Regions from separate parts of the Dysgonomonas sp. UBA7630 genome, predicted to be linked through region 4. Evidence: riboswitches for the same ligand, from Rfam matches in the RefSeq annotation. Region 4 holds a riboswitch; each other region holds the start of a gene.

Region 1 (9,108 bases), on a different contig from region 4:
TCGAGATTTATATACATCTTGTAAGTCCCCTTATCTATATAATGTTTGTATACAGAATTCATACTGTACAAATAGCTGAGCTCTTCTGTTCCCAGATAATTTATGTCATCATACTTGTATGATAAATAATTTGTTAACTTCATAGACTTGCTGAATTTTTTCTCATACTTTCCTGATATATCCCATCCGTTGTTTTTAAGAAAATCAGATTCATTATTATATCTCTTCTTTTCATTTAATCCCGGGATTTCTTGCCCTGCCTTCAAGTAAAGAGTGCCGTCTGTGTTATATACATCGGCCATCATTACAGGAGGAAGTCCTGTTTCAGTACCATACCAGTCTCGATGAAAACTACCCCTTACATCAATTTTACTTGTCGCATCGATATCTGCACCAAGAGCTAAATATCCGGAGAGCCGCTTGTTACCTGTAGCACGCCATCCATCCTGATCGCCATAATTAAAATTTGCACGGTAATTCACCGGACCGGCAAGGTTACCTCCGAAATCCATATTTGCCTGCTTGTTGTTCCAACTGCCATACGACATTTTCATGTTAACTACAGTTTGAGGTGTAGGAGATTTCCTTACAATATTCAATACTCCTCCCAATACAGAATGCCCATACAATACAGAAGCAGGTCCTTTCAAAAGTTCCATAGATTCTACATTGGTAAGATCAGAAAAGGGATACGAATTTATCATAGTACGCTCATCTCTTACTCCGTCAATCATAATGGGCGTATAAGTCATACCTCGCACATAGAGCGTCTGAAAGGCTCCATAGCTGGTATTCATTCTTACACCGGGTAAAAATTTCACAGCATCTTCAATATTTGAGATTCCTCTTATTTCGAGATCTTTGTAAGAAACTGTACTTACTGACATTGGTAGATATTGTAAAGGAACATTCAGTTTTCCTATCTCTACTTTCTTTTTGGATGTTCCGAGTATCTCAACTTCCTGGATAGAATATACAGTATCGGTCATACTTTTGTTCTGAGCAAAAGTATTTACGGAAAATATTATGATAATTATTATATAAAGTATACGTTTCATAAACATTAGTAAAAAATATTAGCTTTTTAAGTGTCCTATAGATAAACCTTTAGTATTCAGGTGTTATCTTTTCTCCCGTTTTTTCATATATGGATTTTTTCTCCATTATATCGATTTTACGATGAGTAGTTATAAATTGTAGATGAGATAAATATATTTCCCTGATTTTAGGGTTTTCTCCTAGCCCCTGAAGGTTTTCAGTTACAGATAAACCTTCTTTTTTAAGATTTTCGACCCAATCTCCAGCAATATCATTCTTTGCATGTTCTCCGGCTACAAACATAAATGGCATAAGAACAACCTCTTTCAAGCCCGAATCCTTTAATTGTGCTAAAACATCATCAAATTCGGGATAGCCTTCTACAGTTCCTACAAAGCAGTTTGTATGCCCCTTCGCTTTAAGCATATAATCGAGCATCGCATATTGGGCTGTAGTAGCATCATAAGTTCCATGTCCGACCCATATATAGGCAACATTTTTTTTATTTTCTACGGTTAAAACCTTTATAACTTCTTCGTAGTCTTGTGGAGAATAAAGCAATGGCGTACCTATACGTACATCCTTAAACAGTCCGCTCACATCTTCTACATTTTTGTACAAAGATTCCATTTCCACTCCATCGATAATAGTGGAAGACTGTATTAATATATGTGTGTATCCATCAGCATGAAGTTGTTTTAAAGCTTCTAATGGATTCACTTTATAGATACCACGTACAGAAAGCCTTTTGATAACAATACGTGAAGAATATGCTTCTCTTACTTCAATGGAAGGGAAAACTTGTTTCACCTGATTATTTAAAGCTTCTATTGTCAGTTCGCGAGTGTCGTCATGAGTAGTACCAAAATGAACTATCAGAATAGCAGCTTTATCGTTTGCCTGCATACTTTTAAAAATATCAGAATACTCGTAACTACCTCCACTATGTGCAAATGTTGCAACAGTGGTAAATAGTATCATAATATATAATAAAATCCTTTTCATAATATCTCTTCATCTAATGATTTGAAATAGCTTAATTTATTATCTGTGAATAAATTCGGATGAAATATTTTTGCCATGTCTTTCAATATAGAATCGGGATGAATCGGCAAATCCTCAAAATAATGGACTCTGCCGGTATTACATCCCCATATCTGTTTTTTATTAAAAGCACCAAACTGGGCATATATTTTATCTTCTTGTTTCAACCTATTATATGTGAAATCTTCTTCTCGATTGTACTTCAACAGCCAGATATCAGCCAATCCTGCTTTGTCGAGTACCATTTCGGCAGACAAGCGTGTCGATCCGGTTGAATTATCATCATTCCAAACGTATTCGCCTCCCGCATCACGTATCAGATTTGCCAGATAGCTTTTTCCTCCAGCAATTCGCCATGTTTTACCAAATTTCAGGTCGTTGAATACTGTTGGTTTATTAGATGCATTCTTTACCCTATCTTTTATTTCATTGTATCTGCGTTCTGTTTCTTGGAAAAGCGAGTCGGCTAGCGCTTTTTTTCCGTAAAACAATGCATGGAAGCGTATCCATTCGGCACGACCGAGAGCAGTATCTTCCATATAGTCAGTAGTAGCAATGATAGGAATTCTTAACTTATCCAAATAGCCCATGCCGGTTTCCATCGCTGATACAATAAGTGCAGATGGCATCAGATTGATTAATTGTTCAACATCCGGTTTATGCATACTGCCCAAATCTATAATCTTTCCGGCTTTCAATCGTTCTTGGATATAAGGCAGGTCTATATATTTGGCCTGACAGACCCCTGTTATACGATGATGTTCATCTATTTCTTGCAACATACTACATTGAATCGTAGAAAAAGCGATCACAGTTGGCAATGGTACTTTTACGATAGTTCCTTTAGGCAGGTTCGTCGGAATTTCTTTATCACGATCAATTAATATATATCGGTAGAGAGTACGCACTGTATCCCAAGGGTCACGTACGGTTACCAATTTGTAATCTTCATATTGTTCTACATTGAATCCACGAGCATGTCTTAGCTGATATTTTTCAATATTTTCATTCTCCTTATTCCCGATCGAAGAACAGGAATAAAGAATTGAGCAGAAAACAAAGAGGTATAATAAGTTTGAAGATTTCATAAACAATCTTACTTACTAAACTTAATTTTCAGGCTGGCATAAAATGTACGTCCGGGTGATAAAGTCGCATAATTGCGGTTGAAAGGTTTATCATCTACAAAGTCAAAGATATTTTCAATACCTAAACCCGGTTCAAATACAAGACCATTTATACTCTTGAATGTATGACGTGTAGCAAAGTTCCATAATTGATAAGCACGTGCATCATCACCATCATCATAATATCTACGGCTTTGCAGGCGTCCGTTTAAATTAAAATTTGACTTGAATAACCCGAAATCTTTAAACCAATTCAGGTTAACATTTCCTGTATGACGACTTATACGTTGAAGACGCTTACCTGTATCTAGGTCTTTAGCATTCACATAACTATATCCTCCTCCTAAGGTAAGGTTATAACCAAGGTATGAATTAAAAGTAAAGTCTACACCTTGAATACGAGATCTACCTATATTATGATACGATGATTTCTTATTATATCCTTCAGCTATTTCTTCAGGTGTTAATTCTATTTCATATGTGTCGATTTTGTTTTTAAGGTTGTTAACATAACCTGTAACAGCCAATGAAAGAAAATCCTTTATATATTCAGCATTGACAGAATAATAGTTTGAGCTTTCGGGCTTCAGATCTTTATTCCCTACACTTAAAGTGGTTTTACCTTTGCTGGTAACTTCAGTTTTCATGAATAACTGTTTTAAGTCAGGTGTTTTAAAACCTGTAGCGTATGATACTCTGAAATTGAAATCATTAAGAGTATACATCGCGCTGACTTTAGGTGTAACCCTGTTTTTGAAGGTTTCATTGTATATATATCTAACTCCGGGAACAATATTCAGCTTTCCGAAAAGATTTATTTCATCCTGAGCATAAAAAGCCAGCGTATAAACATTTCTGGAACCTCCGATGCTATCTGCCGGAGCATATAGGTTGTCTACCTTGTACTCTGACCCTACAGTTACTTTATTGAACTTTCCGGCGTTGAATGTACCTTTCAAATTTACATTATTGTACTTCTGCCTTCTCACAAATTCTTCATCTCCCGGCATAAATGTGACACCGTTTTTGTCTTTGGTTTCTTTCAGGTAAGCTTTAAAATATTCAAAACGGTCGGTATTCCAGTCTAATGAAATCAAACCATTATTTTTCAATAAATATTTTGCACCGGCACCAAACGAATAGTCGACATATTTCATATCGAACCCATAAGCACTTACAGGTCGTTTAAACTTTTTGTCGAAAAGACTTCCCTCTACATACATGCTCAATTCTTTTGTCGCTTTATAACCAAAACGCTGGCTGAAAACATCTGAATAGAAGCGTAACATGGCTTGTTTATCCGTATCTACTTCTTCATCGTTTATTATTTCCTTTTTATTAAGTTGCCAACCGTCAGCCTGATTTCGCTGAAAAGAAGTAGAGGAGGAGAAACCTCCTACATTCAAGTACAGGTTAGCATTTTGAGTAAATTGTCCATACTAAGAGAGGCGTGTCTCTGTAGAGAAGTTCACCAAATCTTTTGGCTTATTGGTTATAATATTAATAACTCCAGCTATTGCATCCGAACCATATAAAGAAGAGGCGGCTCCTTTCAAGACTTCTATACGCTTGATATTTCCCATATCAATGCGGTTCAGATCGACGTTACCACCCACATCGCCCCCAAGCTTTTTTCCATCGACTAACACAAGTATATATCTATTACTTAATCCATTCAGCTGCATATACGAACCCATTGCATTAGGAGTGAATGACATAGAGGGATTTAAGGCAATCATGGCATTTTCGAAGGTAGGAATATTCGTGTTTTGGAGTTCCCTCTGAGAAATAACATCTATTGCAACGGGCGAGTTTTTAAGTTTGTTGATTGTGCCGGTACCTGTTACTACTACTTCATTCAGTTTAAGAGGGGAATGTTTCATACGAATAAGGATGTTGTCATTAGATCTGTTTATTGTCTCACGAGCTCCATTATAATCCAGTGCACTAATTCTTAGAAGATTATTACCTTCCGGGATTTTTTCAAGACTAAACTCACCCTTCAAATCTGTGGATGTTCCAATGGTTGTGTACTCAATCCATACGCTGGCGCCAGCGATCGGCTTTTCATTTTCATCAACAACTCTTCCGCGCAAGCTCAACTGAGCGAACGAAATACTTGCAATACAGCATAGCAATGCTGTTAGCATAATTCTTAGTTTCATTAAAAAAGAAGTATAATGTTAGTTAATTATATTCCTGACCCCGGGAATATCTATTAATTTATGCTAGGCAGGTTTCCTGACTTGTTCCATTTTGAGAGGCCTTCCCATCATTGTGACAGTGGCAGTGGTGATACTCAAAATTTTATGGAATTCACAGTAGCGGGCACTGTTTCGGATTCTGACCGAATTCCCTTTTATGCAACAGACGAATGTCTGAATACATCACCTAAGCGGCTTCAAAGGTAATTGAAAAAAAATAGGATTAAAAAGAATTCTTAAAAAATATATTTTCTTGGTAAAATTCATTTCATTGATGGCTTTTTATACTTTTGCTGAAAATAAAACCAGATTACTCATGAAAGAGATTTCCAGCTTTCTTATAGCTGCGCCAAGTTCGGGTTCAGGAAAAACAACGGTTACTTTAGGCTTATTGAGAGCATTAAAGAACAGAGGGCTTAAAGTACAACCATTTAAGTGTGGACCAGATTATATAGATACCAAATATCATGATATGGCTTCAGGTAAAAAGTCGGTTAATCTCGATTTATTCTTATCAACAGAGAATCACGTCAGATATCTGTACTCAAAATACGCATCAGGAAATGATGCTTGTATTACTGAAGGAGTGATGGGGCTATTTGATGGATATGACAAGATGAAAGGAAGCAGTGCCGAAATTGCAGGACTATTGAATATCCCTGTTGTTATGGTTATAAATGCCAAATCTATGGCATATTCAGCAGCTCCGTTATTGTATGGATTCAAAGAATTTTATGAAAAGATAAATGTCTTAGGAGTAATTTTTAACTATGTTGGATCCGAAAGTCATTATAAATTTCTCGCAGATGCTTGCCACGATGTCGGTATAGTCCCATTAGGCTACCTGCCTAAAAATGAAAATCTGACTGTGCCTTCACGTCATTTGGGATTAAGTATCGATCAAGATTTTCTTCTAGATGACTTTGCTAATATTGCCGCATCAATTGTAGAAAAACATATTGATATTGATAAATTGCTATCATATACGCAAGTCAAAATAGGAAATCCAGAATTACATCGAATTAAAGAACATTCCTCTCTGAATCTGAAAATAGCAGTTGCAGCCGACGAAGCCTTCAATTTTATGTATCATGAAAATATAGAATATTTAAGAAAAATAGGAGAGGTGACCTTCTTTAGTCCTTTAACAGACAGATATTTGCCAAAGTCAGATTTTGTTTATTTCCCGGGAGGATATCCTGAATTATATGCAAAACAGCTAAGCGAAAATAAACTGCTACATAGGGCTATTAAGGATTATGCGGAAAATGGAGGAAATATTCTTGCAGAATGTGGTGGAATGATGTATCTGTCTTCATCTATAGCAGATAAGGATGGGATAGAATATCCAATGGTAGATATTTTCAAGCAAAAGGCTTCAATGGAAAACATGAAGCTTAAATTAGGATACCGTCAATTTGAATATAATAGTATAACTATTAGAGGACACGAATTTCATTATTCACATATTGAAAATAACATGGAAAGTATAACGCAGCAGTATAATGCAAAGGAGGTTCCAGTAGATACAAAGTTATTACGCTACAAAAATGTAATTGCAGGATATACTCATATATATTGGGCTGAGATGGAGAATTTGTTACATTTATTTAAGTGATAAAAGTGTAGTTTGTATCAAGTGCACCAACTCTGATGATTGGTTACAACTCATAATAACATAGTTTATCATATGTATCGATATATAAGTTTTTTTATCAGTTCTATTGCATAAACCGTTATAGAAAGTTATAATCTGAGAATATATCATCAAGAAATTATATTTACTTATTACCTTTAATTCTCAAATTAATTAAATAATGAAACAAATTTTTATTAGTGCAGTATTATTCATGACTGCCTTTACTCTAAATGCACAAAAATTTAATGTAGGAACGTATAATGTTAGAAATGACAATTCATCCGATGTGGGTAATATGTGGAAAGATCGCTTTCCGTATATTGCAAAGTTAGTACAGTATCACGACTTTGATTTCTTTGGAACTCAGGAGGCTTTACCGAATCAATTAAAGGATATGAAAATTGCTCTACCCGGTTATGATTATTACGGGGAGGGAAGAGACGGTAACGGACAAGGGGAGCATTCCGCAATATTTTACAAAACAGACAAATACAGAGTACTGAGTAATGGAGACTTCTGGTTGTCTGCCACACCTAATGTACCTTCTAAAAGTTGGGATGCTCCTTGTTGCAACCGTATTTGTACATGGGTTGAATTACAGGATATCAAATCAGGCAAGAGCTTCTTCGTTTTCAGTGCTCATTATGATTATGAAAAAGATTATGCACGCAACGAAAGTAGTAAATTGATATTGACTAAAATCAAAGAAATAGTAGGGGATAATCCCGTCATATTTATGGGAGACCTAAATGGAGGAATGGATAGTTCTTGGGCTCAGCTTCTTAATAACTCGGAAGTCTTAAGAGATACCTATTATGATGTTGAACAACCGTATGCCAATAACTCGTCATATAATGCTTGGGGAAAGCCTCTTGAAGAATTAGACAATTTAGATAGAGCTATTATAAGCAACAACGAAATATTGGATCATATCTATTTCAGTAAGCACTTTAAGACAAAAAGATGGGGAATGTTAACTGATACTTATAACATCGGCAAATTTCCTTCAGATCATTTTCCGATATTAGTAAATGCAGAATGGGCTAATTAGGTTAATTTTAAAGGAAAGAAATCGGAATATTTATTTCTGTCCTCTTACAGTATAGATATAATGTAAACATTTTTTTTCTGTATCCTGTTAAATAAGAAAACTTAAGACCTTTTATAAATAACATAATTCCAGTTATGGAAAGAAATAAAATAAGGGAGCGTTTAATCTTAAAACCTTTTGGCTTAGAATATATAGACCAATTTAATGAATTGTTGCGTTATGTATTTCAGGTAACCAATAACGATATCCTGCAAAGTGGATATAAGGATGGCGAGATTGTAAAGTCTAAACGTCCCATTCTCAAGAATGCAGATGTTATTGGATGGTTTAATGATGATCAGCTAATCTCTCAATTATGTATTTATCCCTGTCAAGTAAATATTCATGGAAAAATATTTTCAATGGGAGGGTTAACAGGAGTAGGTACATATCCTGAATATGCAAACCTTGGTTTGATGAATGATCTCATAAAATCAGGTCTAGAAATAATGAAGAATAAAGGACAATGGATCTCTTATCTCTATCCCTATTCTATCCCTTATTATCGGCGTAAAGGGTGGGAGATAATGTCCGATCATTTGACTTTTACAATAAAAGATAGCCAGATACCCAAAAACATTGCCGTAAAAGGCTTTGCTGAAAGATTATCTGTTAACGATCCGGATGTAATCTCGGTCTATGATAAATTTGCACGGAGCAACCACGGGGCTTTAATACGAGCTACACAAGAGTGGGAGGAATATTGGAGATGGGAAAATGAAGAGGAAAGAACCGCGGCTGTTTATTATGATAAAGATGACATTCCGCAAGGATATATCTTATATTGGATAGAAGAAGATATATTTCATATCAAAGATATTATATATCTAAATCAAGAAGCAAGAATAGGACTATGGAATTTTGTTTATGCTCATTACTCAATGATAGAAGAGGTACAAGGAAATATATACAAGAATGATCCTCTTCATTTCTTTTTGGATGATGGACAGATACAAGAGACAATCG
Region 2 (9,108 bases), on a different contig from region 4:
TGTGTTCATGAGTTAATTGTACAGTAGATACTATCTCGTGTCCGTTAGTAACATCTGGATCGTCTCCTGCATCCTTTATCACAGAGCAACTCGCAAGATTATCTTCTAATATAGTCGAATAAATGGAAAGTTTTATCCATTCTCCATTTGGAAGAGTTATGCTGATTTCTGTTTGATTTTCCTTGGTTAATAATGCAGTTAAAGCAGCTTTAGTTGCAGCCGTAGCACACGTGCCGGTAGTGTATCCGGTTTTAAGATCGAAGAATTCAGGCAGAAGTTTTTCTATCTGCTTCCTTAATCCGTTCTCTCCATAGACTGATATAAAATCAGGAGATAGAGCCGGACGTTTCACGACAAGAACGGGAATATTGAGTTTTCGGGCTGCGATAACCTTCTCTTTGAAGCCACCGGATTCGCCGCTCTCTTTTGTTATAATTGCCTGAGGTTTAAACTTCTCAAAGAGTAAGGTTTCATCTTCACCTTGTTGATAATATAAAACTTGTTCTATAGGGAAACTCTCTTTCTGGATAATAGAGCGTGATTCGTCTCTATCTAATATTCTGAACCAGCAATTATGCTTCTGCCAGTAGGGTTTTAGTTTAGCGACAGTATTTACGCCGGTTAGGGCAAGCAAATTATCTATATTATTTTTCTCTAGATATTCAATACCTTCATTATAGGACTCGAACCAAAGCAAATCTTTTTCATGTTTGGGATAGTTACGTTCATATCTGACAACCGGGATATTCAATTCTCGAGATGCTTTTGCTATATTCTGATGCAATATTTCTGCAAAAGGATGTGCGGCATCTACAATCAGCTTTATAGTTTTCTCTTTGCTAAAATCGATTATATCTTTCTCATCTAAACCTCCGGTAATATGAGTGCCATGTGTTGTTTCTATTTTCTGTGATTTGGTTTTAGTTGAATAATAGAAATGCTTGGCTGCACTTTCACAAACGGCGACCACTTTACGGCCTTCTGTCGTTCCTCCGAATATAAGTATCATATCATGATCTGGTTTAAGAGTTCTTCTATACTTGTAATTGCTATAGGTAATTGATCCTGTTTGTACAGTAAAATGCTGTTCTCCTTAATTTCGACAGATAAGTCAGATTCAATATCACGTGAAGCTAAAATCCCATTTCGTAAAAAAGCTTTACGGATCATAGCATATATTTGCCCATGCCCTATAACCTTTATTTGCTTGTTAAAATCATTCTCTACTCTAAACAAACCTGTATATTGGTCAAATACAATGCCTTTGCGAGCAAAGAAGTTACTCAGATTTCCATCTAAAGATAAGTCTTCGGGAGTACCTATCTGAATCCCGTGTTCACTATCCATCAACCATATTTTGTCTGCTATCTGCAAAGCCAGATCGAGATCGTGGGTAGATAAGAAGATTGTCTTATTTGTTTTGCGAGATAACTGATGTAATAATTGCATCAGTTCTACTTTGCTTGGAAAATCGAGAAATGCAGTAGGTTCATCCAGAAGAATAATCGGAGTCTCCTGTGCAAGAGCTTTAGCAATCATTACTTTTTGGCGCTCTCCGTCACTTAGTGTGTCAACCATTCGCTCAGATAGATTTTCTATTTTTACGAGCGAAATAGCCTCTTCTATCTTTTTCTTATCTTCTTGCGCTAACTTTCCCCAGAAACCAGTATATGGACTTCTTCCTAGCCCAATTAGTTGATAAGATGTCATATTTTTTATTTCGAATTTCTCAGTCAATACGACTCCAATTAATGTCGCTAGCTCTTTTTCAGAATATTCCTCTACTTTTTTCCCATGAATAATGATATCACCCGACAATTTGGGTTGAAAGGCGGTTAGCGTCCTCAACAAAGTAGATTTGCCAATACCGTTTGCACCCAACAGGCAGGTAAGTTCTCCGCTGCATATATCAGAAGTTATATGTTCGGCTATCACCTTTATATTCTTTTGTGATGAATAACCTATAGCAAGGTCTTTTAGCTCTATTGTCTTTTTTTTCTTATGCATAACTTTAACTGACTTCATTTTTGCGTTTACCGAATAAGACGGAAATCACAATAGGTGCGCAAATCAATGCTGTTACCGAATTGATAGGTAATGCCCCTTCGAATCCCGGCATACGAGCCACCAAATTACAAAACAGAGCCAGAGAAGCACCAGTAAGGGTTACAGCAGGCATGAGTATCCGATGGTCGGATGAAACAAAAATAGTTCTGCACAGGTGAGGTACAGCCAGTCCCAAAAAAACGATAGGCCCGCAGTAAGCTGTTACGATAGCAGTAATGATGCACGAACAAACAATAACATAGAGCCGGGCTTGTTTTACATTCAATCCAAGGTTACGTGCATAGCCGTCGCCTAAAAGTATCAGATTGAGAGTCTTTTTCAATAGGAATGAAAGAGGTATTAATACAATCATGATGCCTACAAAAGTATACACTTGATTACCTGAAACTTTAGAAAAACTACCCAAGCCCCATATTACATAAGCTCTTACATCTTCATCGTTACTAAAGAATTTCAGAACTCCAATAATAGCTGTTGAAATATACCCTATCATAACGCCGATAATAAGTAGGATAACGTTTCCTCTTACAAACCGAGAAATAGTTATAATGTTAATCATTATAGCCAAAGCACCTGCTACTGCCGCTATAGATATTGCTATCTCGCCAAACAATCCCATCTTGATCAGTGCCGTTCCTCCAACACTACCTGAAAGCAGGATAATAAAAGCTACACCCAAACTTGCACCAGAGCTAATCCCTAGTTCGGACGGTCCGGCTAAAGGATTGCGAAATAGTGTCTGCATCTGTAATCCACTAATGGATAATCCGGCGCCAGCAACTAAGGCTGTGATGGTTTGAGGGAAACGGGATCTCCAGATAATATTCTCCCAGATTATAGATTCTTCCTTTATTCCGAATAGAATATTCCAAACGGAACCCACTGGTATGGAAATTGTGCCCAATACCAGATTCAGAATGAAGAAAACTAGTATAGAGGTAGAAATCAGTGCAAAAACTATCAAGGGACGTTTCATTTATTTAAGTAATTCGTAATAAACAGGAATATGTTCCGGCAAAAATGATGGATGAAATATCTTTATCAAGTCGGCTAAAACTACTTCGGGCTCTACAGGAGTATTTTCATAGAAAGGTTTCTCTCGCAGATTACAATATATAAGCTTTTTATCCTTAAAAGCTTTAAAATCTGCATATCGAGCATCACTTTGTTTCAAAGCATCGTAAGTGAATGTTCCATCGTGGCTATTCACCATCCGCCAATAGTCAGTATTTGCTCCCTGCGAATAAACAGTTTCGAAATCGACATAAAAACCTCCGGATTCGTTATCATTTTTCATAAAATAATCGGCTCCTGAATCTCTGAATAGCTGTGCGAGATAGCTGTTTCCTCCAACTACATACCAGTTACCCGAATGTAACTCACCGCTCAATACAGTAGGACGTTTTGAAACAGAAGCAGACAATGCTTTTAATTTATTATACTTGTTTTCTATATCGTCAAACTGTTTATTGGCTTGTTCTTCTATTCCTAATAGCATAGCAATGAACTTAATCCATTCAGCCTGTCCCAAAGGAGAACTTTCTTTATATCCTAAAAAACTAATTAATGGTATATCCAGGTTTCGAATCGCATCATATCCCCCTTTTTTGAATGGTGAAACAAGTATAATATCCGGATTTAGGGCGAGAATTGCCTCATTATCAAATTCACCTTCTATACCGATTTTACGAGTCTTACCTTCTTTAAGTTGCTTATTCATTTGTTCATTAAAAAGAAAGCGAGTGCTGGTTATCCCTACAACCTTATCCAATGCCTTGAGCTTAATAAAGTTTGACAGTTGCAGTGTGGTCATGCAAATTACACTGCGGATAGGTATTTCTATTATCTGATAATCAGCAGGTATGCCCTCTTTGTTGCTCCCTTTATTGACCAGAGCATATTTGTAATGCATATCGCTCTCCCCGGATGGATCGGTTATATCAACTAATTTATAGTTTTCGGAACTAGTCACTTTGAAGCCTTTGGCATATTTAATATTCATAGAACCTGCAGTGTTTCGATCTCCGATAGTTTTTGCATTCTTATTTTGATTACAGCCCGAAAATGCAATAACCAGAGTAAATAAGATAAAAAGTAGTTTTTTCATCCAGATTATTCTTTTGTAATTATTAATAGTGAGAAATAAGGAAATTTACGATCTATTATTTCAGGTATATCCTGCGTATAGAATTCTTTTTCTTTAATTCCTACATTCTCAAAATAATGTATTTCCACTTTATCTATTGAAGACATAGCCTGCTTTATAGCCTGTTCCGATTGAGAAGGTTTCATTATCACGATAGAGTTTCCTGTTGCTATTCTTGTCGTTAAATCATTGGATGATATTATCCCGGGAATGATATGCAATTCTTCTTCTTGTTTGGCTATATGGATATTGGCAAGGGCTGCACAGGCAATAAACGCCGGGATGCCGGCGATACGTTCTGTAGGAATATTTTTTGATATAAGATTATCTGATATATAATGAGTTGAAGAGTAAAATCCTGCATCTCCTTCTGCTACTACAACTATTTTTAATCTTTTCACATAATGCTTTTCTATAAGCTCAGCAACTTCCTTATAGCAGAGTATTGCATGCGATCGATCTTTACTCATAGGTACATCAAAAAGAGAAATAACGGAATCATTAATATTCAGTTCCAATAAAATATCACGGCTACGAGATGACATATTTCCGACTGGTGAAACAGTCGAGGGGCAGAGGATAATATCTGCTTGTTGCAAAGCGTTTAAGGCTTTTAGGCTTATAAGTTCGGCATCACCTGGCCCAAGAGATACAAATGTAACGAAATCAGACATATTTATTTTAAATTATTATAGTTACAATATGCTTAATTCAACAAAAGGTAAGCAACTGAATACCTGTAGTAGTTACAATAAATATGTTTAGAGATACGGATTTTGTATGTTCGTATATTCCGCAGCATACCAATACTGCCTTCAAAAATATGTAATGCCTCATATCTTATTTTATTATTGTAAAAAACTAATAAAATAAAACAACGAGTTTCCTGAAAATTAATAAAATAGCAATGAATACAAGATGTATTGCACAACCACTTCTATCCCTGGAAGCTTGGTGTTTATTTGTCAGATCTGGCAGGTCTTCTGGCTATCCTCCGGTTAAAAGCCTTCCCATTTCTTTCGAAACAGTGGCATGGAATTTTCAACCGATTTTATGAGAAATTACAGCTGCAGGTACAGCCCCGGATTCACACCGGGTTCCCTTTTATTACAACTTCACGATTTTGAAATTGCAATACCGAATCTGAGTGCAAAGGTATTAATATTTTTTATTTTGAAGCCCAAATTTCAACTTCAATTTTAAGCTCTGGTAAACCTAATGCCTTCACATAAGCAATAGTCATAGATGGGTATATTGTACCAAATAGATTTTCCCATCTTGCGTCAAAAAAATCCCAAACAATTTCTTCTGTAGCCCAGATATTGACTTTTATAACATCGTCTGAAGTTAAATTCTGACTTTCCAGAATTTGTTCAATATTCCTAAATGTATTGTATACCTGTTCATTCATACTATCAGGAATAACTCCATAATTATCAGCTCCAATCTGTCCGGAGAAAGTGTATAGAGTTGAATTTTTAGGAATTATAGTCACATGTGAATATTTTCCAATAGGCTTTGATATATTCTCGGGATTTAATCTGACGATTCTTTTGATTTTATCACTATTCATTTCAATTTTTCTTTAAATAAACAATTCAAATACCAAAGCGGTATTTCTTTTGTAATGCAAAAGTATAGGTCGTGTATTATTTGAAATTGGATAAAACCGACAACTCTCAGAAAAAGAAATACAATAGTTCTCGTAAATTGGATTGTAGAAAGAACACATCGCTAGCAAATTCTAGATAAGCCATTGAGGAAAGTTAGCTAAATACTCTTTTGAGTTTAGTATGAAATTTCTAGGATTAGTTCCTGTAAATTCTTTAAATTCCCTGTTATAGTGCGATTGATCAAAATAATCATATTGATAAGCAAGTTCTGTAAAGTTTTCAAAATTTATTTGACGCAAAGAATTTAAACCCTCTTGAAAACGCATAATCCGTGAAAATATCTTTGGTGATAATCCAACAGACTGTTTTATAATTCTTTCTAATGTTCGCTCCGACAAATTCATTTCCAATTGGACTTCTTTAAGAGTTTTTCCATTTTGTAATAATGTGGAAGCATGCACCAACTTCTTATGATTATTTTTGACTCTTTCTATTTGCTTAAGGAAGAAAGAAGAGATTAGGCTTATTTTTTCTTCTAAAGAAATTGCGTTAAGAAGTTGCTCAAGAATAGCATCTCTCACAATGTCTTCAAGTGAAATATTTTGATGATTTAACTCAAAAGCATCTAATCCAAAAATTGTTTTTAAAGCCGTTGGTTGCAAATATACGCCAATAACGCTAAAGTATCCACTAACTGTATGCTCTGTATATTTAGAATATTGCCCATATAAATACAATTGAGGCAACGCTTGTCCCTTTCTATCAAAAAACAAGTTTGGTTCTTGTTGGAATATTAATGCCGGTAGTCCATCCGGGATAATCTTAAAACATTTATCACTAGAATTATTCTTAAAGTCCTCCAATATCCAAAAATATTGGATGTAATCTTGCAGAGCCTTTATTGGAATAATTTTTTTATAAAACATTTATCTTTATATATGTAAAATAGATAATCTAAAATATGAGAGAATGTTGCACAATACATATCAATCCTAAGTAAGCGCTATTTTATATTACAAAGATAAATCTTTTAAAATGAATTAATCTTACTAATTTTTAGAATTCAAATGTTACTCCAATGGTAGGGATTATAGATGCACTCGAACGTTTCAAGTTTTTCATCTCGTAACGTTGCTCTTCTATTGGTGCTTGCGGATTTATGATATTTCCCGTACTTACAATAACATCTTGTCTTTTGAATGAACTGCGTGTTACATTCTGTAAATCGAGGTAAAGGCCAAGCATATACTTATTCAGATAAAAAGTTCTATCTACTCTCAAGTCTAGCTGAGTATATGAAGGGTTACGCAACGTATTGTATTGAGTATAGTCGAGATAAGGTTTTCCCGAAGCATTCCAAGCCAAAACCAGCGAGGATTTGTCTTGATCGTAAGGAGTAAAAGGTGCTCCACCTATCGATTTTATCTTTGCTCCTACACTCCAATTAGAATTAAAATAATAAGTTCCTGTAAGATTAAATATATAGCCATTATCCCATGCCGAAGGAAGGTACTTGCCTTCTTTTTTTGCAAATTGACTTTTGAATAAAGTGAATGAAGATAAAACATTTACTTTACGTGCTACCACCCACCTAGCTAACAATTCTACTCCGTAGCTTTTACCTTTTGCATCCGATACAAGTAGTTCGTTGCCTATAGCTCCGTAGTCGTCACCCTTACTCATCAAAGGAATGCCGTCTTGCACAGATAAAGGCATATTGTTGTAATATTTATAAAAACCTTCCAGAGATATTTCGAAATTCTTTATCGACTGATAATTGAAGCCTGCCGACACCTGATCAACACGCATATAATCCAACCCCTTGTTTACAAACATACCATTGTTATCTTTCAATCCCATTGCTGTAAGAGGTGGAAGCTGGAAGTAACGTCCGATATTAGCGTTGGCATTCAAGTTAGCTATAAGCCTATATGATAAAGATAGACGGGGCGAAATCTGATTGAACATTTGCTTGGTATTATGTGAATAAGATGCAGCATCTAACCTTATTCCAAAAGATGATTTGAATCTCTCATTTGTTGAAACATAATCTATATTTGAGAATAAACCCCATTTGAAAAAGTTTAGTTCTGTATCATATTGGAGAGACGTTTCTTTATCGTTATTAAAAAATACCTGAAAACTATTATTGCTATATTGCACGTAATCTATATTTAGTCCTGTATTAATTTTCCATTGACCAAGCGGCGTAAGGTTTTCGAATCTAAGTTTCGATTCTTGTTCCAACGATTTATATTTTAACCTTAGCATATCAGGGTCGTTATTCAAATTGTCCTGATATTTCGTGTTACGGTTATTCAGATAACTATGGCTGAGAGCAAGAGTCTGTCTATTACGTTTGTTGTAATGTTTATAAACTGCACCCAAGGTAAAAGTTTCCTGCTTTATTGTTGGCAAATAGCCTAGTATGTATTCGGCATCTTCTGTAGTAGCTTTATTATTTAGCTTCATATCATCTATTGCACCAACACCTATAAATGTAAGCTCGTTAGTGGGTGACAATTGAGTTTTTATCTTGAACAGGGCATCATTGTATGTCGGCAAGAAAGGGAGCCCTATGAGATCGAAAAGAAGTTGCAGATAAGATCGCCTTATGGATACTGTATATGTTGTCTTTTTACTTAAAGGTCCATTGGCTGTCGCAGACGCTTCCGATGCGCCTAAAGTTGCTTTGAAAGATTGCTTTTCCGGATTTCCATCAGCTAATTTGAAGCTTACGACAGAGCTTAATGCATCGCTACTGTACGAAGGAAAAGCTGCTGTATAGAAGTTTACTTCCTTGATCAAATCTGCACTTATGATACTTACAGGCCCTCCAGAAGCTCCTTGTGTACTAAAATGATTAATGTTAGGTATTTCTATACCATCCAGAAAGAAACTATTTTCGGAAGGTCCACCGCCTCTTACAATTAAATCGTTTCGGTAACCTCCTGGTGAGAAAGCTACACCCGGATAAGATTGTACAATGCGGGATATATCGCGGTTAGCTCCAGGGCTTTTTTCTATTTCCTGTGTACTTATAACATGTAATCCAACCGGGCTTTCAATTGAACGCCTGAAAGGCATAGGATAAACATTAACATCGGCTAACTCATTTTTATTTTCTTCTAATTCAACGATTATTTGTAAATCTTTTACAGTTAATAAATACTCAGGGGTTTGTTCAGCTTTATACCCAACAAATGATACTAGAAGGGTATAAGGTCCGGGTAATAGATTTTCAATAGAAAAACGCCCTTCTTCATCTGTTTGTGTACCAAT
Region 3 (9,108 bases), on a different contig from region 4:
AAGATTGGTAAGCAGGTCGTTATTAGATATCTGAAAGTCTGATTTTATAGTTTTTAAATATGATAAATCTATTTTTTCTACTTTTTTTAAGCTACTCAATTCTAATTTGTAAATATTTTCCAAATTAGGCATAGATAAAGATTTTAGTTCTTGCCAATTTGATACCTTAAAAGAACCACCCACACTCTTCAATGATCCAATTTTAAACTCATCCAATACATTTGTACCCCATCCGCCATCTAAAGTAAAATCTTCTATGACAGTTTCTAGTTTTCCTAAATCAAGCATTTTCAAGACCTCTGCCTTGCTGATATATATACCTCTATCCACATGCTTTAATTCAGGTAATAGTATTTTTTGTAATCTTTTTGGCAAATCAATATTGATCCCCGTAACGATGTATTCTAATTGAGGTAAATTTATTTCCTCTAAAGTATTATTCAACTCTACAACTTTCAGAGAGCCAAGTTTTTTTAGATTTTTCAAATCATCCAGATTCTTCCCTGCATAAGTCGGATTGATCGTTAATCCAAACTTGATGCTTGTTAATTTAGAGAATGGAGCCAATGTATGTATTGAGTCTGAGCCACTAGCAGCACCGATAGTTATATTACCATTTATCTCTGTCAGCCCCATGTCTGCAAAAGCATTCACATCTTCCTGAGTAAGCAATTTTATATCGCCGTTGCGTGAAACGACACCACGCTCTAATTTATACTTATAGCTTCTTTCTGTTCCGTTGTATCCTTTAACGACGAATGTTTGCTCAGCTGTCCAATCTTTTATAGAAGAAGGATCGGGACTAATTGTTGCATTTTCACTAATTGTAATATTTACAGTAGCATTATTAAGCAATATATTTTCAGGAACTGTAACAACTATTTCATTGTTTATAGTCGATATTGACCCATTGAAAGAGATTCCATCTTTTTCCAACCGAAAAGATGTTATATAATTATCACCTCCATTGAAGTCTCTGTCGTCGCTACATCCGGCTGTCACCAAAGCGAATAGGAGTAATATAAATATCAGATTATTTATTTTCATTGTTTTTTTGTTTATAATTCTAAAACTAAGTTTAAAGAACACTTACTTAAATATTCCATCTTATAGTTTATGGTTTTGTCCAAGCACCAGATTTAAGTTGGTCGTATGTTGGATTGTAGCCATTTCTCTCGACAATCCATTGTCCTGCAGTAAGTGCAGATAGTGTATTCTTCAAGCCAGCATATGAGACTAAAGCTGCTTGAGCTTTAATTTCTATACCACTTACTTTTTTCAATGCTGAGAAACCATTCAAATCTGTTAGCTCCTCGTTTACCTTACTAGCATCATCCTTGTATGGCACCAGACTCATCTTTCCTTCTATACTAGTTAATTTAGGAAATAGCAGATATCTCAGATGGCAGCTAGGACTCCATGATGAAGTAGACATGTAGCCTGTGCCAATGGTGAAGTCTCTTCCTACTGATTCTAACTTAGGAACATTCAATGTTCGGACAGACCTTGAATCAATGGTTACGTTAAAATTTCCTCCAACATTTTTAAGATCCGATATGTTAATCTGAATTACAGAAGGGTCTACAATATTATTCAGGTGATTTATGGTGAAGTTTCCTCCAACTTCTTCCAGATCTGATATAGAAAAATCCTGTAAATTATTATTAGGAATAGTAAGTCCTTTCTTTATTTTTTTTATTCCTTTTATATTTAATACATCTATATTAGAAATATAAGATCCGAGGCTCAGAGAATCTACTTCGGAAAATCCTTGTAGCTTTGGGAATTTAAGAGTGTAAGATTTAGCATTATCCGGCAGAATACTTAATGTTCCGTTAAATACATCATCTCCGATAATTTCAACACCATCAACAGCCGAAGCCATTACTGCCAATTCCTTTATATTCATACCTTTGATGTTTATTTTGGTAAGAGGTGCAGAAAGATAGTTGTAGATTGATAATCTATTAATCTTTTTTATCGAAGAAGGAAATATTAGGTCTTTCATAGCTAGATCTAGCATATAAAGTTCTCCTTCAACCGTTTCCAATGATTCAAAACCTTTAGCCAGTCCATTTATTTTGGCATAATTAAGACTTAGTTTTCCTTTTACTCGCTTTAGTTTAGGAAGATTAACCGTCGTAATCTGTTTTCCTTCTACAATCATATCGTTAACCTCCTCCAACTCCGGCAGGCTAAATTCGCTCAGTTTACTAGTAGCTGAAGTAGTTAATTTACCTGTTATAATCTGCAACTTAGGCGCATTTATATATATCAATTTTTCTAATGGGTAAAGATTCAAATCAGCAATGGTCTTCAATTCTGAAAAATCCACTTTTTTTACATTTTCCAGACGAGAAAGTTCGATGCTTCCTACTTCTTTCAAATACGGTAATATAACCGAAGGCATCAATGCTTTTACATTGGAAAAAGTATTTGTTAACCGGAATGTTTCTCCCACTCTTTCCAAACTAGGAAGAATTACCTGCCCCATCCCCGAGTTAATAACAAAAGACTTAGACACATTCTTTAGCTTAGGAAAACTAATGGTTATTAATGAATCGTTTTTCAAAGCTACTCCTCCTGCCATTTCTAAAGCAGGGAATAAAACGCTTTGCACTCTTGGAGAAGATTCTATTTGAATAAGATCTCCTACTTTAGTCAGATTTTCTAAGCCTTCAAAATTAGTCATATCGACAGTAGGATAAACAATTAGAGAATAGCCTATCTGTGTAAGACCAGCCAACGGACTTAATGATTTGATGGAATCTTTACCTGAGATTTGCCCCAGAATCAGATTTCCGGCAATCGAAGTAATGCCTTTCTGTCCAAAAGCATCTACATCGGCCTGAGTAGCGAGTATAATAGTACCGGCTTGTTCCTGCTCAGTTCTGTTTACAGTATATTTATACTGAGAACGAGTACCATTGTAAGAAGTTACAGCAAATACTATATCTTCTTCCCAGTTGGTTATCTCCTCGGGATTAGGAAATATTTTAGCATTCTCACTGAGTTTTACAGTAGCCTTAGCTCGCTCTAGAGACTGACTGGAAGAAGCATTAATGGTAATCTTATTACCTTCAATTAATCCATTCAATTCTGTTTCATTCTCTAGTCTCAGAGAGAAAGAAGTTATATAATTGTCTTTTCCTTCAAATTCTTTGTTGTCGTCACTACAAGCAGGTAATAAAATGACAGACAATATCAGCAGACAGATATAATGGTATATTCTTTTCATTATCTAATTAGTCTTTTAGTTATTAAAATTCAGATCAACAGGATTACCCGGCTCAGTTGATACTTCACCAACTAAAGAGCCTTTACCTACAGAAGCCGTATGTACTTTTACAAAATCTATATGAGTGAGGTTAGCAGGACTTCCATCAGCATGAATAGCATCTTCTATCCAAAACTCCCCAATGGGTCTCGTTGGGTCTGTATTGTGATTGTCCACATACCCCCATCCTAAGTCTCTGGACGATTCATAACCTGTACCTTCGGCAATATAGAATGTCGGTGGCACACGTGTACCAGTCAAGGTATAAGCACTTTCTTTTATAAACATTGGGAAGAAATAGTCTTGAGAGTGATATCCATTAATATCTACCGAACCTGTATTTCCAAAATTGTCTGTCCACATTACATCAGTTCTTTTTTCTGTAGGTTTGTAATAAGTAACAGCATAACGTTGTATGTTGTCTTTCTTTCCATACTCACTGCCTTTCAGTTCGTACCATGTATCATCGGGTAATCCGTTGCCATTCGAATCTTGCATAACCCAAACTACTCCCGGTTCACTCCAACCTGCAAAAGAATTACCATTGATGCTCAAGTCAGCTTTATTTGCCACATTTTTCACACTATGATCGAATCCTACTACAAAATAACCTCCGTAAGCCCCTATATGAAACATATTAGAATTAGCATCTACGGATGTTTGGAATTTTTGTAACACCTGAGTTATTGTTTGATATGGAGATTGGAAATCAATAAACTGTCCCGGAGCTGGAATGTAATTGAAAGCTTTAGTAGCAACAGCTTTACTGTTTGTCTGTATTGCTCTGAAATAAGTACTTTCAGGCTCTGTACAAGTAACCTCTACTTGCGCCTTTACCGATGTTCCTGTTTCTGTTACTTCTATCAAATAAGCTTTCTTCTCGGTAGGTGTAAATTTTAAAAACTCGGTAGTCGAGCTTTGTGCAACTCCATCAACAGTCCACTTAAAGCCGGCAGGTTTATCTATATGGCAAATAACAGGAGCTAACACCAAAGTTCTGTCAAGAGGGACTGTCATCTTGCGTAGATTATTTTTATTGGTTATGGTTCGGTATAGACCATCATCGAAATAAAGTTCAGCTTCGGGTACAGGTAATACGACTACTGTTAGGGCTTTGATGTCAACACCCTCTTCGGTAGTTACTTTAACAGTCAAGGCAAATGAACCTAAATTTTCTTCTACAAAAGAGTACACTTGTTCTTCCGATACTATTTCACCATTTTTTCTCCATACATATTCTGCGTTTTCTGCATAGTTGGCTGTTGCTTTCAGCTCTATTGGTTGCCCCACATATGCAATATAGCTGGAGACCATTTCTATTTCGGGTGATATTTTATCTGCTACAGTAACTTTAATCTGCGACTCTTTATATCCAATTTCATCGTCAACCCTAAATATGATAAAATATTCGCCAACGCTATAGTCACTGAAATTTAACTGTAAATCATTCGAAATAATTTTCCCATTCAATTTCCACGAATAAATAGGATTGGTTGCATTGGTTACTTGCGGTACAATCTCTAATGTTTTCCCTTTTCTAACTTTATACTCATTTTGTGAGAATGTAATAGTTATATCGTTTTGAACTATATCATCATCACCAGAACATGATGAGAGGTAATAACCACTCAATAGTAAAAAAAGAAATAAAATTTTATTTTTCATCATTTACTTTTTTATTAATCTAAAATTAAACTTTTCAACCTATGTTTTGTAAACACAATATGAGCCGGAATCTCTCCTGTAACCACAGACCATTTTCGGTTACCCATTTTGTCAAAGCAGAACAACGTTCCCGGACTAATATAATCTTTAGCGTCAGTCACATATATGTCTTTGGTTTCGGGATGAATAGCTAAACCATACGGTATTACGATTTGCTTTTCAGTTCCATCTTTAATGAAGTTCCGAGATACAACTGTTTGGCTTTTGGTATTTACAATAGCATAAGTAATTGTGTTTTTTTGAGTTATATGACTCCATTCTACACTATACATATAAATAGAATCGCCCATCGCGGTCATATTAGAGCATGGTAAGTTTAAAGTTTTGCTTACCATATCGTTTTTCCCGATGATATATGTATTTGATGCCGTAGATTTATAATCGCCTCGCGAGCTTACATAGATATTATTATCACTATCCAATTCCAACCGATGTAAATTAATCCCTACTGTTATCTTCTTTATTTCTTCGAACTTACCTAAATCAATAACAGACACTGTATTATCGTAATTCGGAACTCGGTAACCTCCCGAGTTAGCGACATACAATTTATTATCTCTTATCACCATTTCTTCGGGTTGATAGCCTACAGAAACCCGTCCAACTTCCTTAAAGTTGGTAGTGTCTATCTTTACGATACAACCTAGTGGGGTATCCGGTTCTATCTTAACAGGTCCATTGTAAGAACTTATATACGCATAACCTTTGTCGAAAACGATGTAACGGCAGTTGGGTATAGTGAGAGAACCTATATGGCGTGCGGTATTTACATCCAACACCTCCACATAACCTGAAACATTGATTACGGCATATAGTTTATTCCCATAAATCTGGATATCGTTACCTACATCTCCCAGTTCATGGGCAATGTTAGGATTCAGATAAGGATAAATATTTTGACAATATTTACCGGTTTTACGATCGAAGTAATCAATGGAAGATTTATTACTTCCCATATTGGCTTCATTCAACAGATAAAATCCTTTTATATTACCTTCTTCTCCTTCTACAACAGTTGTTTCATCAACAGGAGCTACCGGTGTTATTGTGGGAGGAATCAGTTCCTCTTCATCTCCTCTACATGAAGAGAGAAGTGTTAATCCTACAATTAGAATTAGAAATCCTAATTTGAATAATCTTCTTTTCATAATTTTCTTAAATAGTTATATTGAGTATAAATTTGAAATTTGTTCCTGGCATAGGGTAATTCAAGACTACATCGTAAGCCTGATTAAATAGATTATTAATTTCCATGGTAGCTTTGTATTTATTTTTCCTCCACACAAAAGACTTACCGATAGCCATATCGTGAGTGTACCAAGGCTCAAGTCTATTACGGGGAATATTGGCACTACCTGTATACCTAGTAGCTGTATAAATAAAACTGTATGATAAATTCCATGATTTATAATTGACGCCTAATATGGCCGATGCACTGTGGATCGGAATATATGCTATTTGTCCTTTATAGGTAATGGTATCACTCTCTACTACCATTGGAGTATAGTCCTGTGCCTTTTGGTAAGTATAATTTATCCGAGTATCTAAAGTTAGATCTTTTCCTATCTTGTTAGTAGATGTTAAAGCAATATCTACTCCTTTTATCTTTACAAGACCAATATTTTTCATTGTCCAACGAAAATTTACACCGCCCGGGATAGCTAATAATTTGTCTGTAACTTCGTTGTAATAGGCATCGACTTGTCCTTCTAGAAAAAATGATGAATTTATATTTTTTGAATATACGAACCCTAAATTATATTGTTTGGTAAATTCGGGTTTGAGGTAAGAAGACAATGTCCCCATATATGCCATATGCATCTCGGTGAAGGTCGGCATTCGAAATATATTTTTATAAAAGACTCTTAAAAACAGGTCCTCTCTACTCCATGGTTGCCATGAGGCCATCAAGGAGGGTGTGATTTTATTCCAATCACGTTGAATGTCTTTTTTATCTTCTTTGGTAGATTCATGAACAAAAGTACCGAGTAAACTACCCTGTATTTTTACTCTATCCAGATCGAGAGAAGTCGCTACAGCTACCCAAGTAGAATAACGTTGCGGATAGATAAATTCCACCAAATTGGCATTCATTTTATTCCACTGAAAGTCGGCAGAAATGTTAGCTGTCCACGAAGGGAGGATATTAAATAGATTGGCTGAAGAAATATAAACATCATGGAGCATATATTTATTTTTCAACTTTTGAATTAAAGTATCAGATTCATAATACAAATAATCGTACGCATATTTCCCTGATATCTTTGTTGCATAAACGTCTGAAAATCTCTTATTCAAAGCTGATTGAACAAAGAAATTCCGATCCTTTTGTCTATCTTCGTGCTTAAATCTTCCGGGTTCTTCTTTCACAATCGCTCCAGGGTATCCCCGTTCTGAAGTATAGAAATAAATACGACTTTTCCAATCACCTCCTTTTAACTTTCCGAAGAAGGCTTGCTCAATTCTAAATATCTGAATGTCTCCATTCTTTCGAACAGCGGTAGTATCGTATCCCCCTCTATTGTCAACAGTATTTTGAACTTTGTATCGAAACTTATATTTACCTGTCGAGTTAGTGTAATCAATATTAAACGATGAATTTAATTTCTCAGATAGCTTTTGTTCCCAATACAAAGAAGGATTAATCAGTCCGAATGCTCCTGTTTTGAAAGTAAATTTCAGATTATATTTTTTGTTGCATCCAAACTGAGGAGTTTTAGCTTCTATGTAGATAGAACTTGCAGAACTGTAATCTTTTGCCGGCTGAAAAATGGAACTTTTTTGTCCGTTATGTAAAGAGATAGCTTGAATATTATCAAGTGAATATCGTCCAAGGTCTACAACTCCATTCTGAGGATTCGCTATTTCAATCCCATCATAGAATACACCTACATGCTGGCTACCCATACTACGTACATTTACAGTCTTAAGACCACCAATACCACCATAGTCTTTCAATTGTACACCCGAAAAATAACGCAAAGCATCAGCTACAGAATGGGCACTTAAATTTTGTAATAATTCTCCCGATAGTACTTGTACAGGGATAACATCTACTCTAGTTTTACGAGCCGAGACTACTATCTCATTTAGATGTTGTATACTATCTAGTTTACTTTGCGCGAAGCCCGTTATGGAACAACAGTATATAAAAGAAAACATTAACCCAACTCGGTTAAACCCACATAATGACAACATCTAAGCCACCTGATTAAAGGATTATCAAATAACTTAACAGGAAAATATAAACGATTAAATTAAAAAGAGCAACCATAATAATGATGGTCAGAATTCTGCTTTTCATCTTCTTCAGCTTTATTTCCCGAAAGCCTTAAATTATAATAATCTTGGCAGGTCTTCTGACTTACTCCATCTTTGAATCGTCCTTCCCATTCATTGTTGAACAGTGGCTTGAGTATTGTTCAAAGATTTTAGTAGAGCTTACAGCAGCGGGTCTGTTCAGGATTTACACCTGATTCCCTTTTCATCACTTTTCCGTAAGTTATTGGAATTATGACACCAAAATCGAAAACAAAGGTATGTTTAAATATTTAAAAAAGAAAACTTATTATAAAGATTATTAAAACAAGGAGAGCTTTTGTTCCACTCTTAGCTTTTTGAGGGTTGTTTCAGCTTTTTAGTTTGTATGAACATAAAATGTAATTATTTTCGACTATTTTTTCTGATAGAGTATAACAATTATTTAATCCTATGAAAATATAATTATTATGAATTATATGATCAAAATAGTTTTTCTCTATCGAGTTTAGGCTAAATAACGTTCAAAGAAAAATATTGCGATACATAAAAAATATTAGGCAAAATCGATTGTTTAAAAAATGTATACTATAGATTTAACTTATTATATTCTGCGAAGCTAGACACTTTAGGATATTTCAACGTGTCATTTAAAACCTTGTTTATAGTCGGATAAATCTTTGTCTTTTTATATTAGTCTGCTGCCTCCAACTTTACAACCAACCTGATTATAATATTGAGTTAATACTGAAGATATGAACTGAAAGTTATCGAGCGAAATCAATATGCTTGGTTATTCCTTGACTGTAATAATCTGTCAAGATTAATTACCCCCAATTATTTAGGAA
Region 4 (6,241 bases):
AATTTTCTAAAAATAAAATTTTATATTCCTATTGATGATCTTTTTTTGTTTTTGTAAAGAAAAATGTTTTATGAATAATATATATATCAGACCTTAAGTCCATAACTTCGGAAAATATTTTCAGCCTTCTCTATTTCCGACTGTTCGGGAGGTGCAATATCTTTAAACTTGTAGTCTTCGCCTAACTGCTCCCATTTATGTAATCCCATTTGATGAAAAGGCAAAATATCTACTCGTTGTACATTTTTATATCCAGAAACCTGTTTTGCCCAGTCATTCAGGTCTTTTTCATCGTCGGTGAAGCCCGGAACGAACACATATCTTAGCCAAACAGGTTTCTCAATTTCAGTGAGATACTGCATGAAGCGAAGTGTTGGCTCTAGTGGTTTTGCTGTGAGGTTTTTATATTTATCAGGATTGATATGTTTAATATCTAGCAGTACAAGATCTGTGTACTCTAAAACTTCCTTTACCTTATCATTTAATATATATCCTGATGTGTCTATAGCTGTATGTAAACCTTCATTCTTGCACATCTTAAATAGTTCGATAATAAACTGAGGTTGTAGCAGGGGTTCTCCTCCCGAAATGGTTATACCCCCATTGCGTATGAAGTTTTTTACCTTCTTTACTTCTTCGAAAGCCTCTTCCGGAATCAGTTCGTACTCCTTATCGTTCATATTCCATGTGTCTGGGTTATGGCAATAGAGGCAACGAAGAGGGCAGCCCTGCATAAAAAATACAAACCTTATACCCGGGCCGTCTTTAGTTCCAAAAGACTCGAAAGAATGAATTAAACCTTTCATAATTGATTTTCTTCCTAATAAGAGAAGATATTGCCCCAAAATTTAAAACACTTTTGGGGCAACCATATATGTATTAATGGGGTATCAGAATGATGTAGTAATCGTTCTGTTTATCACATCTAATTGCTGCTCTTTTGTAAGTTTTACGAAATTAACAGCATAACCTGATACACGTATTGTCAACTGAGGATATTTTTCAGGATGTTCCATCGCATCGATAAGCAGATTCCTGTCAAATACATTAACGTTGAGATGGTGACCTGTTTGTAAGAAGTAACCATCAAGAAGTCCGCTGAGGTTTTGAGCTTCTTCTTTTCTGTTTTTACCCAATGTGTTTGGCGTAATAGCGAAAGTATATGATATGCCGTCATTTGCATGAGCAAACGGAAGCTTCGCTACAGATGAAAGTGATGCTACAGCTCCTCTGGTATCACGCCCATGCATAGGGTTGGCTCCCGGAGCAAAAGGTGTTCCTCCACGTCGTCCGTCAGGGGTGTTTCCTGTTTTCTTTCCGTAAACAACGTTTGAAGTGATGGTTAACACTGATTGTGTAGGTATAGCATCTTTATACATCTTACGTTTACGGATTTTGCTCATGAACTTTTCTACTATTTCCACAGCAAACCTGTCGGTCTTGTCGTCGTTGTTTCCAAACGGAACGTAATCTTTTTCTATAATATAGTCGACTGCGTCACCTTCTTCATTTCTTACGATGCGTACTTTTCCATACTTGATAGCAGCAAAAGAGTCAGCGATAATGGATAACCCCGAAACCCCGAATGCTTGTGTCCGAACGATATCAACATCATGCAAAGCCATTTCTAAAGCTTCGTATGAATATTTATCGTGCATATAATGGATGATATTTAATGCTTTTACGTAAGTTTCGGCAACCCAATCCAAGGTGCGGTCAAATTTTTCCCAAACTTCTTCAAAGTCAAGATACTCTCCTGATACCTTTTCTACCCAGTGTTTTGGTAATACTTGCGCTTTAGTTATTTCGTCTTTACCTCCATTTATCGTATATAGCAATGCTTTAGGCAAGTTCGCTCTTGCACCGAAGAATTGCATCTGATGTCCTATTCGCATCGGTGATACACAACATGCTATGCCGTAATCATCGCCTAGTTGAGGGCGCATCAGGTCGTCATTCTCGTACTGAAGTGATGAAGTATCGATAGAAACCTTGGCGCAATAATGCTTCCAGCTTTCGGGTAAACGGTCGCTCCATAATATTGTTAGATTAGGTTCGGGTGCAGGCCCTAGGTTGTATAGTGTATGAAGCATACGGTAGCTATTTTTCGTAACCATCGACTTTCCGTTGTTTGTCATACCTCCGATCGATTCGGTTACCCATACCGGATCTCCCGAAAATAGTTCATTGTATTCATTAGTGCGAAGGAAACGGACAATACGTAGCTTCATCACAAAATGATCGATAAGCTCTTGTGCGTCTATTTCGGTTATTAAGCCTGCCTGCAAATCTCTTTCAATATAGATATCGAGGAAAGTGGTTACACGTCCGAGGCTCATTGCTGCACCGTTTTGGTCTTTGATAGCTCCCAGGTATCCAAAGTATGTCCATTGGATAGCTTCTTGGGCTGTATTCGCCGGTTGAGAAATGTCAAACCCGTACGAAGCAGCCATACGTTTCAAGGCTAGTAATGCTTCTATTTGCGAACTTAGCTCTTCCCGAAGACGAATCAGATCGTCTGTCATTACAATTGGGTCACATTCTTGGAAACGTTTTTCTCGTTCCGATATTAATCGATCTACACCGTAAAGAGCTACTCTGCGATAATCGCCGATAATACGTCCACGTCCGTAAGCATCGGGTAGGCCGGTTAACAATCCGTTACTTCTGGCTCTGCGGATGCTGTCGGTATAAGCTGCGAATACTCCTTCGTTGTGTGTGCGTCTGTATTTTGAGAATATTTCTTCTGTTCCTTTGTCGAGTTTATAACCATATTCGGCCAAACTCTGTTTCACCATACGGAGACCTCCGTTAGGGAATATTGCTCTTTTTAGCGGTTTGTCTGTTTGAACTCCTACAATTTTTTCCAGCTCTTGGTCTATATATCCGGGTCCATAAGCATCAATTTGAGAAGGTATTCGAGTCTCGGCATCATATATGCCTTTCTCTTTTTCTTCAATAAACATTGTGCTTAACTTTTCCCAAAGCTTGATTGTTGCCTCAGTAGGGTTTTGTAGAAAAGATTCGTCCCCTGTGTATTCTTTATAGTTTTGGAGTATAAAATCATTTACATTGATTTCCTCTTGCCACCGTGTGCCTTTAAAGTTTTTATATGCTTCCATTTAGTTATAAAATAAATTTCTAAGTACTCAATTTTCAGAGCTTACGTGGAATAGAATAAGAAATAAATACAGACGTATTTAAATAAATGTAACAGAATAAAAATAAAATAGAGGAGGCTTTTCCCTTTATGAAAAAGGTCCCATCCTAAATCTTCAGCTTTATTCCTCGAAAGCTTCAAACTATATGGTCTTGGCAGGTCTTCTGACTTACTTTATCTTTGAGCATCCTTCCCATTCAGTGTAAGAACAGTGGATAGAGTATTGTTCAAAGTCTTTGGAGGAGCTTACAGCAGCGGGTCTGTCCAGGATTTTCACCTGATTCCCTTTTCATCATTTTCTATGGATATAGTAAATGACACCAAAACCTGTGACAAAGTTATATGTTTTTAAGCATAAAAATAAACATTTAATGTGAAAATGCTTATTGATTGAGACTCTTCTCTTTTTGTTTTCTTTTATATCTTTTTGTATAGGAAAAAATAAAAAAGATGTGCTATTTATTATTTTTTCCTATACCTTTGCCTCCCGAAAGTTCTTTATCATTATTCTTCAACCGCTAAGGTGCCTCAGATATTGAGGAGAATAGGGAATCAGGTGAAAGTCCTGAGCTGTCGCGCAACTGTAGTCACCGCGAAAGTTTCTATTTAAAATCCACTGTTTCGTGCAGAGATGGGAAGGAAAATAGAAATGGTGAAAGCCAGGATACCTGCCTTAAATCGGATTGACAATGCTTCGCGATAAAAGTGTTATGTCTAATAATTTCATTCATCCCTCTTGTCGGAGGAGATGTTATTATCCAGGTGTGTTCTTATTGCAGCATTGAGAAGTTCAAAAGAGCTTTTTACATTTATGTTTAATCGTAAAAAGTTTAGAAAGAAATGCGCGCAAACGTTCTTGATTATTCGCATGTTGATGATCGATGTGCAGATGTAGAAGACACAGACACACGTTCAGACAAAGAGTTGTCGTTGAAGGAATTTGTAGACATCATATTGGAGGTCAGTACCCTCTTGCTTGAATCGGGAGCCCACTGTGAAAGAATTAATAGGAATGTACAACGTATAGCACAGAAGACAAACTATAAAGTAGAAATGCTGATATCATTTACTGCTGTATCGGTATCAGTAACCAATATGGATAATGAGGAAAACATAGTAACAGCCAATAAAAAGATAATACATCATGGGGTACACTTTGGAATACTCACCAATACCAGTTTGCTGACATGGGAACTTGCCGAAGATCGGATTTCTTTGCAGGAGTTGCACCAGCGTATAAAAAGATTGAAAGATACCTCTCGTTATTCTGTTTGGCTTGTTCGTCTGTTTATTGGAATAGCTTGCGGATCGTTATGTCTGCTTGCCGGGGGGAATTTAATAGATGGGGCTTTTGCTTTTGTAGCCTCATTCGTGGGGCTTGCGGTGCGTCAGGAGATGATTAAAAGAAAGTTTAACCTGATGGTTATTGTAATCTGTTCAGCGTTTGTGACAACAACCATATCAGGATTGAATATCTTGTCGGGATTTGGTTATTTGCCTCAAACATCTATTGCTACTTCTGTATTATTCCTTATTCCGGGAGTTCCTCTGATAAATAGTATAATCGATTTGCTTGAAGGGTATATCCCTACAGGTATTGCCCGTGGAGCATTCGGTGGATTTATTCTCTTATGTATCGCTGTAGGTATGTTTATTAGTATGACAATAATAGGAATAAATAACTTTTGATTATGCTAATAGATATATTGAAAGACGCTCTTCTTAGTTTTTTTGTTGCTATAGGTTTTGCACTATTGTTCGAAACGCCAAAGAAGGGATTGTTGGTTGCCGGTTTGCTGGGAGGGCTGGGGCATGCTATTCGCTTTACGTTGTTGTATTTTGGTTTTGGCTTGATCTCCGCTACGTTGAGTGGGACTGTTGTGATAGGGCTTTTGGGTATCTATTGTGCTCATAAAATACATACTCCTCCGGTTGTATTTACATTGCCGGCTTGTATAACGATGATACCGGGTTTGTATGCCTACAAGACGATGCTGGGATGTATAAGAATATACGAAGAGGGAACGACGGGTGCAAAAACAGCATTCTTATTACACGACACGGTTTACAATTTTATATTGACATCTTCTTTACTCTTTTGTCTGGCAATCGGTATATGTATTGCCGCATTATTGTTTCGGAAAAAGAGTGTAAAGAAAATAAAGAAGATAAAAGATTTAGGGATAAAAATATTTTGATACTAATATATTAACTAATTAATAACAAAGATGCTGCAAGAATTTACATTAAACAGGGGTCGTGCTATCATCAATTTCTCTTTGAAGTATTGTGATAACAGGCAGAAAATTTTAAGTAGTTACGCGTTTCATCGGGTGGTTGAATCCTTTATTTTCAGAATAAAGAAAGATAACCAGATTATTTACGATTATTTTATTAAAGATTTCAAAACTGATGAAGAGCTCACCTTGTCTTTGATAGAGGTTATGAAGCTTTTGACTGTATGTGAAATAGATGAGCTTTTGGTAGTAAATAATAAATTTGCTCCATTCTTTAAGGATAAAGGCTTGTTTATAGAACTTATAGAAATGCTCTATAACTATTGGAGAAGGCTGGAAAGGGTTACTGTTGTTCATAACAATCGCATGGGTGATGGTCTTCAAAATGTGCGCTTTGTGCAAGCAAACCAACTTCTTAATGAGTTGATTCTATCTATCTACAGACGTACAGAAGAAACTGTAATGGGATACAGTCATAGCGTATACCGTCAGACTATCGCAGGGGCGAATGCGGGCTTGATGCTTAACGATATGCAATGGAATTGCCCGATAGAGTATAAGGGGCTTGCATCTATACCATTTATAGGAACAGTAGTTATTAATCCTCCTTATATTTCATATACAAAGAAGAATACAAGAGATGGTATTTTTCAGGAACATCAAACAAATCCTTTGGCTAATTTGATTCTGAATGAGGATGAGTGGTTTCTGTATCCTGCAAAAGTTGGTAACTTATTAGCTTTTGTCTATTTCCATAAAGATTTTATGTGTCATGGTTTAGGTCTTGCTAACTTGTTTGAGTTGGCTAAAGGCAATGATTATGTAGGAAAGAAACCTGATTTGA

What was found. A riboswitch is a leader RNA that binds a small molecule or an ion and turns the genes downstream of it on or off. The one in region 4 is predicted to bind cobalamin.
Region 1: it holds a riboswitch for cobalamin, as region 4 does, so the genes downstream of both, B3P17_RS02940 (TonB-dependent receptor) here and B3P17_RS00335 (threonine/serine ThrE exporter family protein) in region 4, are expected to answer to the same signal.
Region 2: it holds a riboswitch for cobalamin, as region 4 does, so the genes downstream of both, B3P17_RS02875 (precorrin-2 C(20)-methyltransferase) here and B3P17_RS00335 (threonine/serine ThrE exporter family protein) in region 4, are expected to answer to the same signal.
Region 3: it holds a riboswitch for cobalamin, as region 4 does, so the genes downstream of both, B3P17_RS03920 (TonB-dependent receptor) here and B3P17_RS00335 (threonine/serine ThrE exporter family protein) in region 4, are expected to answer to the same signal.

Annotation. Positions count from the first base shown of each region.
Region 1 covers NZ_DLIY01000006.1:96,172-105,279, forward strand. The annotation lists gene B3P17_RS02920 (TonB-dependent receptor) at 1-554, opposite strand, end outside; partial or broken gene B3P17_RS15855 (TonB-dependent receptor plug domain-containing protein) at 612-1,064, opposite strand; gene B3P17_RS02925 (sirohydrochlorin cobaltochelatase) at 1,108-2,043, opposite strand; gene B3P17_RS02930 (ABC transporter substrate-binding protein) at 2,040-3,170, opposite strand; gene B3P17_RS02935 (TonB-dependent receptor plug domain-containing protein) at 3,179-4,615, opposite strand; gene B3P17_RS02940 (TonB-dependent receptor) at 4,649-5,374, opposite strand; cobalamin riboswitch at 5,424-5,619, opposite strand; gene B3P17_RS02945 (cobyrinate a,c-diamide synthase) at 5,730-7,031, shown strand; gene B3P17_RS02950 (endonuclease/exonuclease/phosphatase family protein) at 7,231-8,103, shown strand; gene B3P17_RS02955 (GNAT family N-acetyltransferase) at 8,238-9,108, shown strand, end outside.
Region 2 covers NZ_DLIY01000006.1:79,061-88,168, reverse strand. The annotation lists gene cbiD (cobalt-precorrin-5B (C(1))-methyltransferase CbiD) at 1-1,009, opposite strand, end outside; gene B3P17_RS02890 (ABC transporter ATP-binding protein) at 1,006-2,007, opposite strand; gene B3P17_RS02885 (iron ABC transporter permease) at 2,012-3,043, opposite strand; gene B3P17_RS02880 (ABC transporter substrate-binding protein) at 3,044-4,174, opposite strand; gene B3P17_RS02875 (precorrin-2 C(20)-methyltransferase) at 4,180-4,887, opposite strand; cobalamin riboswitch at 5,170-5,370, opposite strand; gene B3P17_RS02870 (RidA family protein) at 5,382-5,786, opposite strand; gene B3P17_RS02865 (helix-turn-helix domain-containing protein) at 5,958-6,752, opposite strand; gene B3P17_RS02860 (TonB-dependent receptor) at 6,883-9,108, opposite strand, start outside.
Region 3 covers NZ_DLIY01000011.1:112,358-121,465, reverse strand. The annotation lists gene B3P17_RS03940 (hypothetical protein) at 1-1,047, opposite strand, end outside; gene B3P17_RS03935 (hypothetical protein) at 1,115-3,238, opposite strand; gene B3P17_RS03930 (PKD-like domain-containing protein) at 3,254-4,945, opposite strand; gene B3P17_RS03925 (YncE family protein) at 4,957-6,150, opposite strand; gene B3P17_RS03920 (TonB-dependent receptor) at 6,158-8,164, opposite strand; cobalamin riboswitch at 8,335-8,541, opposite strand.
Region 4 covers NZ_DLIY01000001.1:78,706-84,946, forward strand. The annotation lists gene pflA (pyruvate formate-lyase-activating protein) at 87-806, opposite strand; gene pflB (formate C-acetyltransferase) at 891-3,122, opposite strand; cobalamin riboswitch at 3,298-3,500, opposite strand; cobalamin riboswitch at 3,667-3,850, shown strand; gene B3P17_RS00335 (threonine/serine ThrE exporter family protein) at 4,001-4,849, shown strand; gene B3P17_RS00340 (threonine/serine exporter family protein) at 4,852-5,358, shown strand; partial or broken gene B3P17_RS15835 (phosphoenolpyruvate carboxykinase) at 5,389-6,241, shown strand, end outside.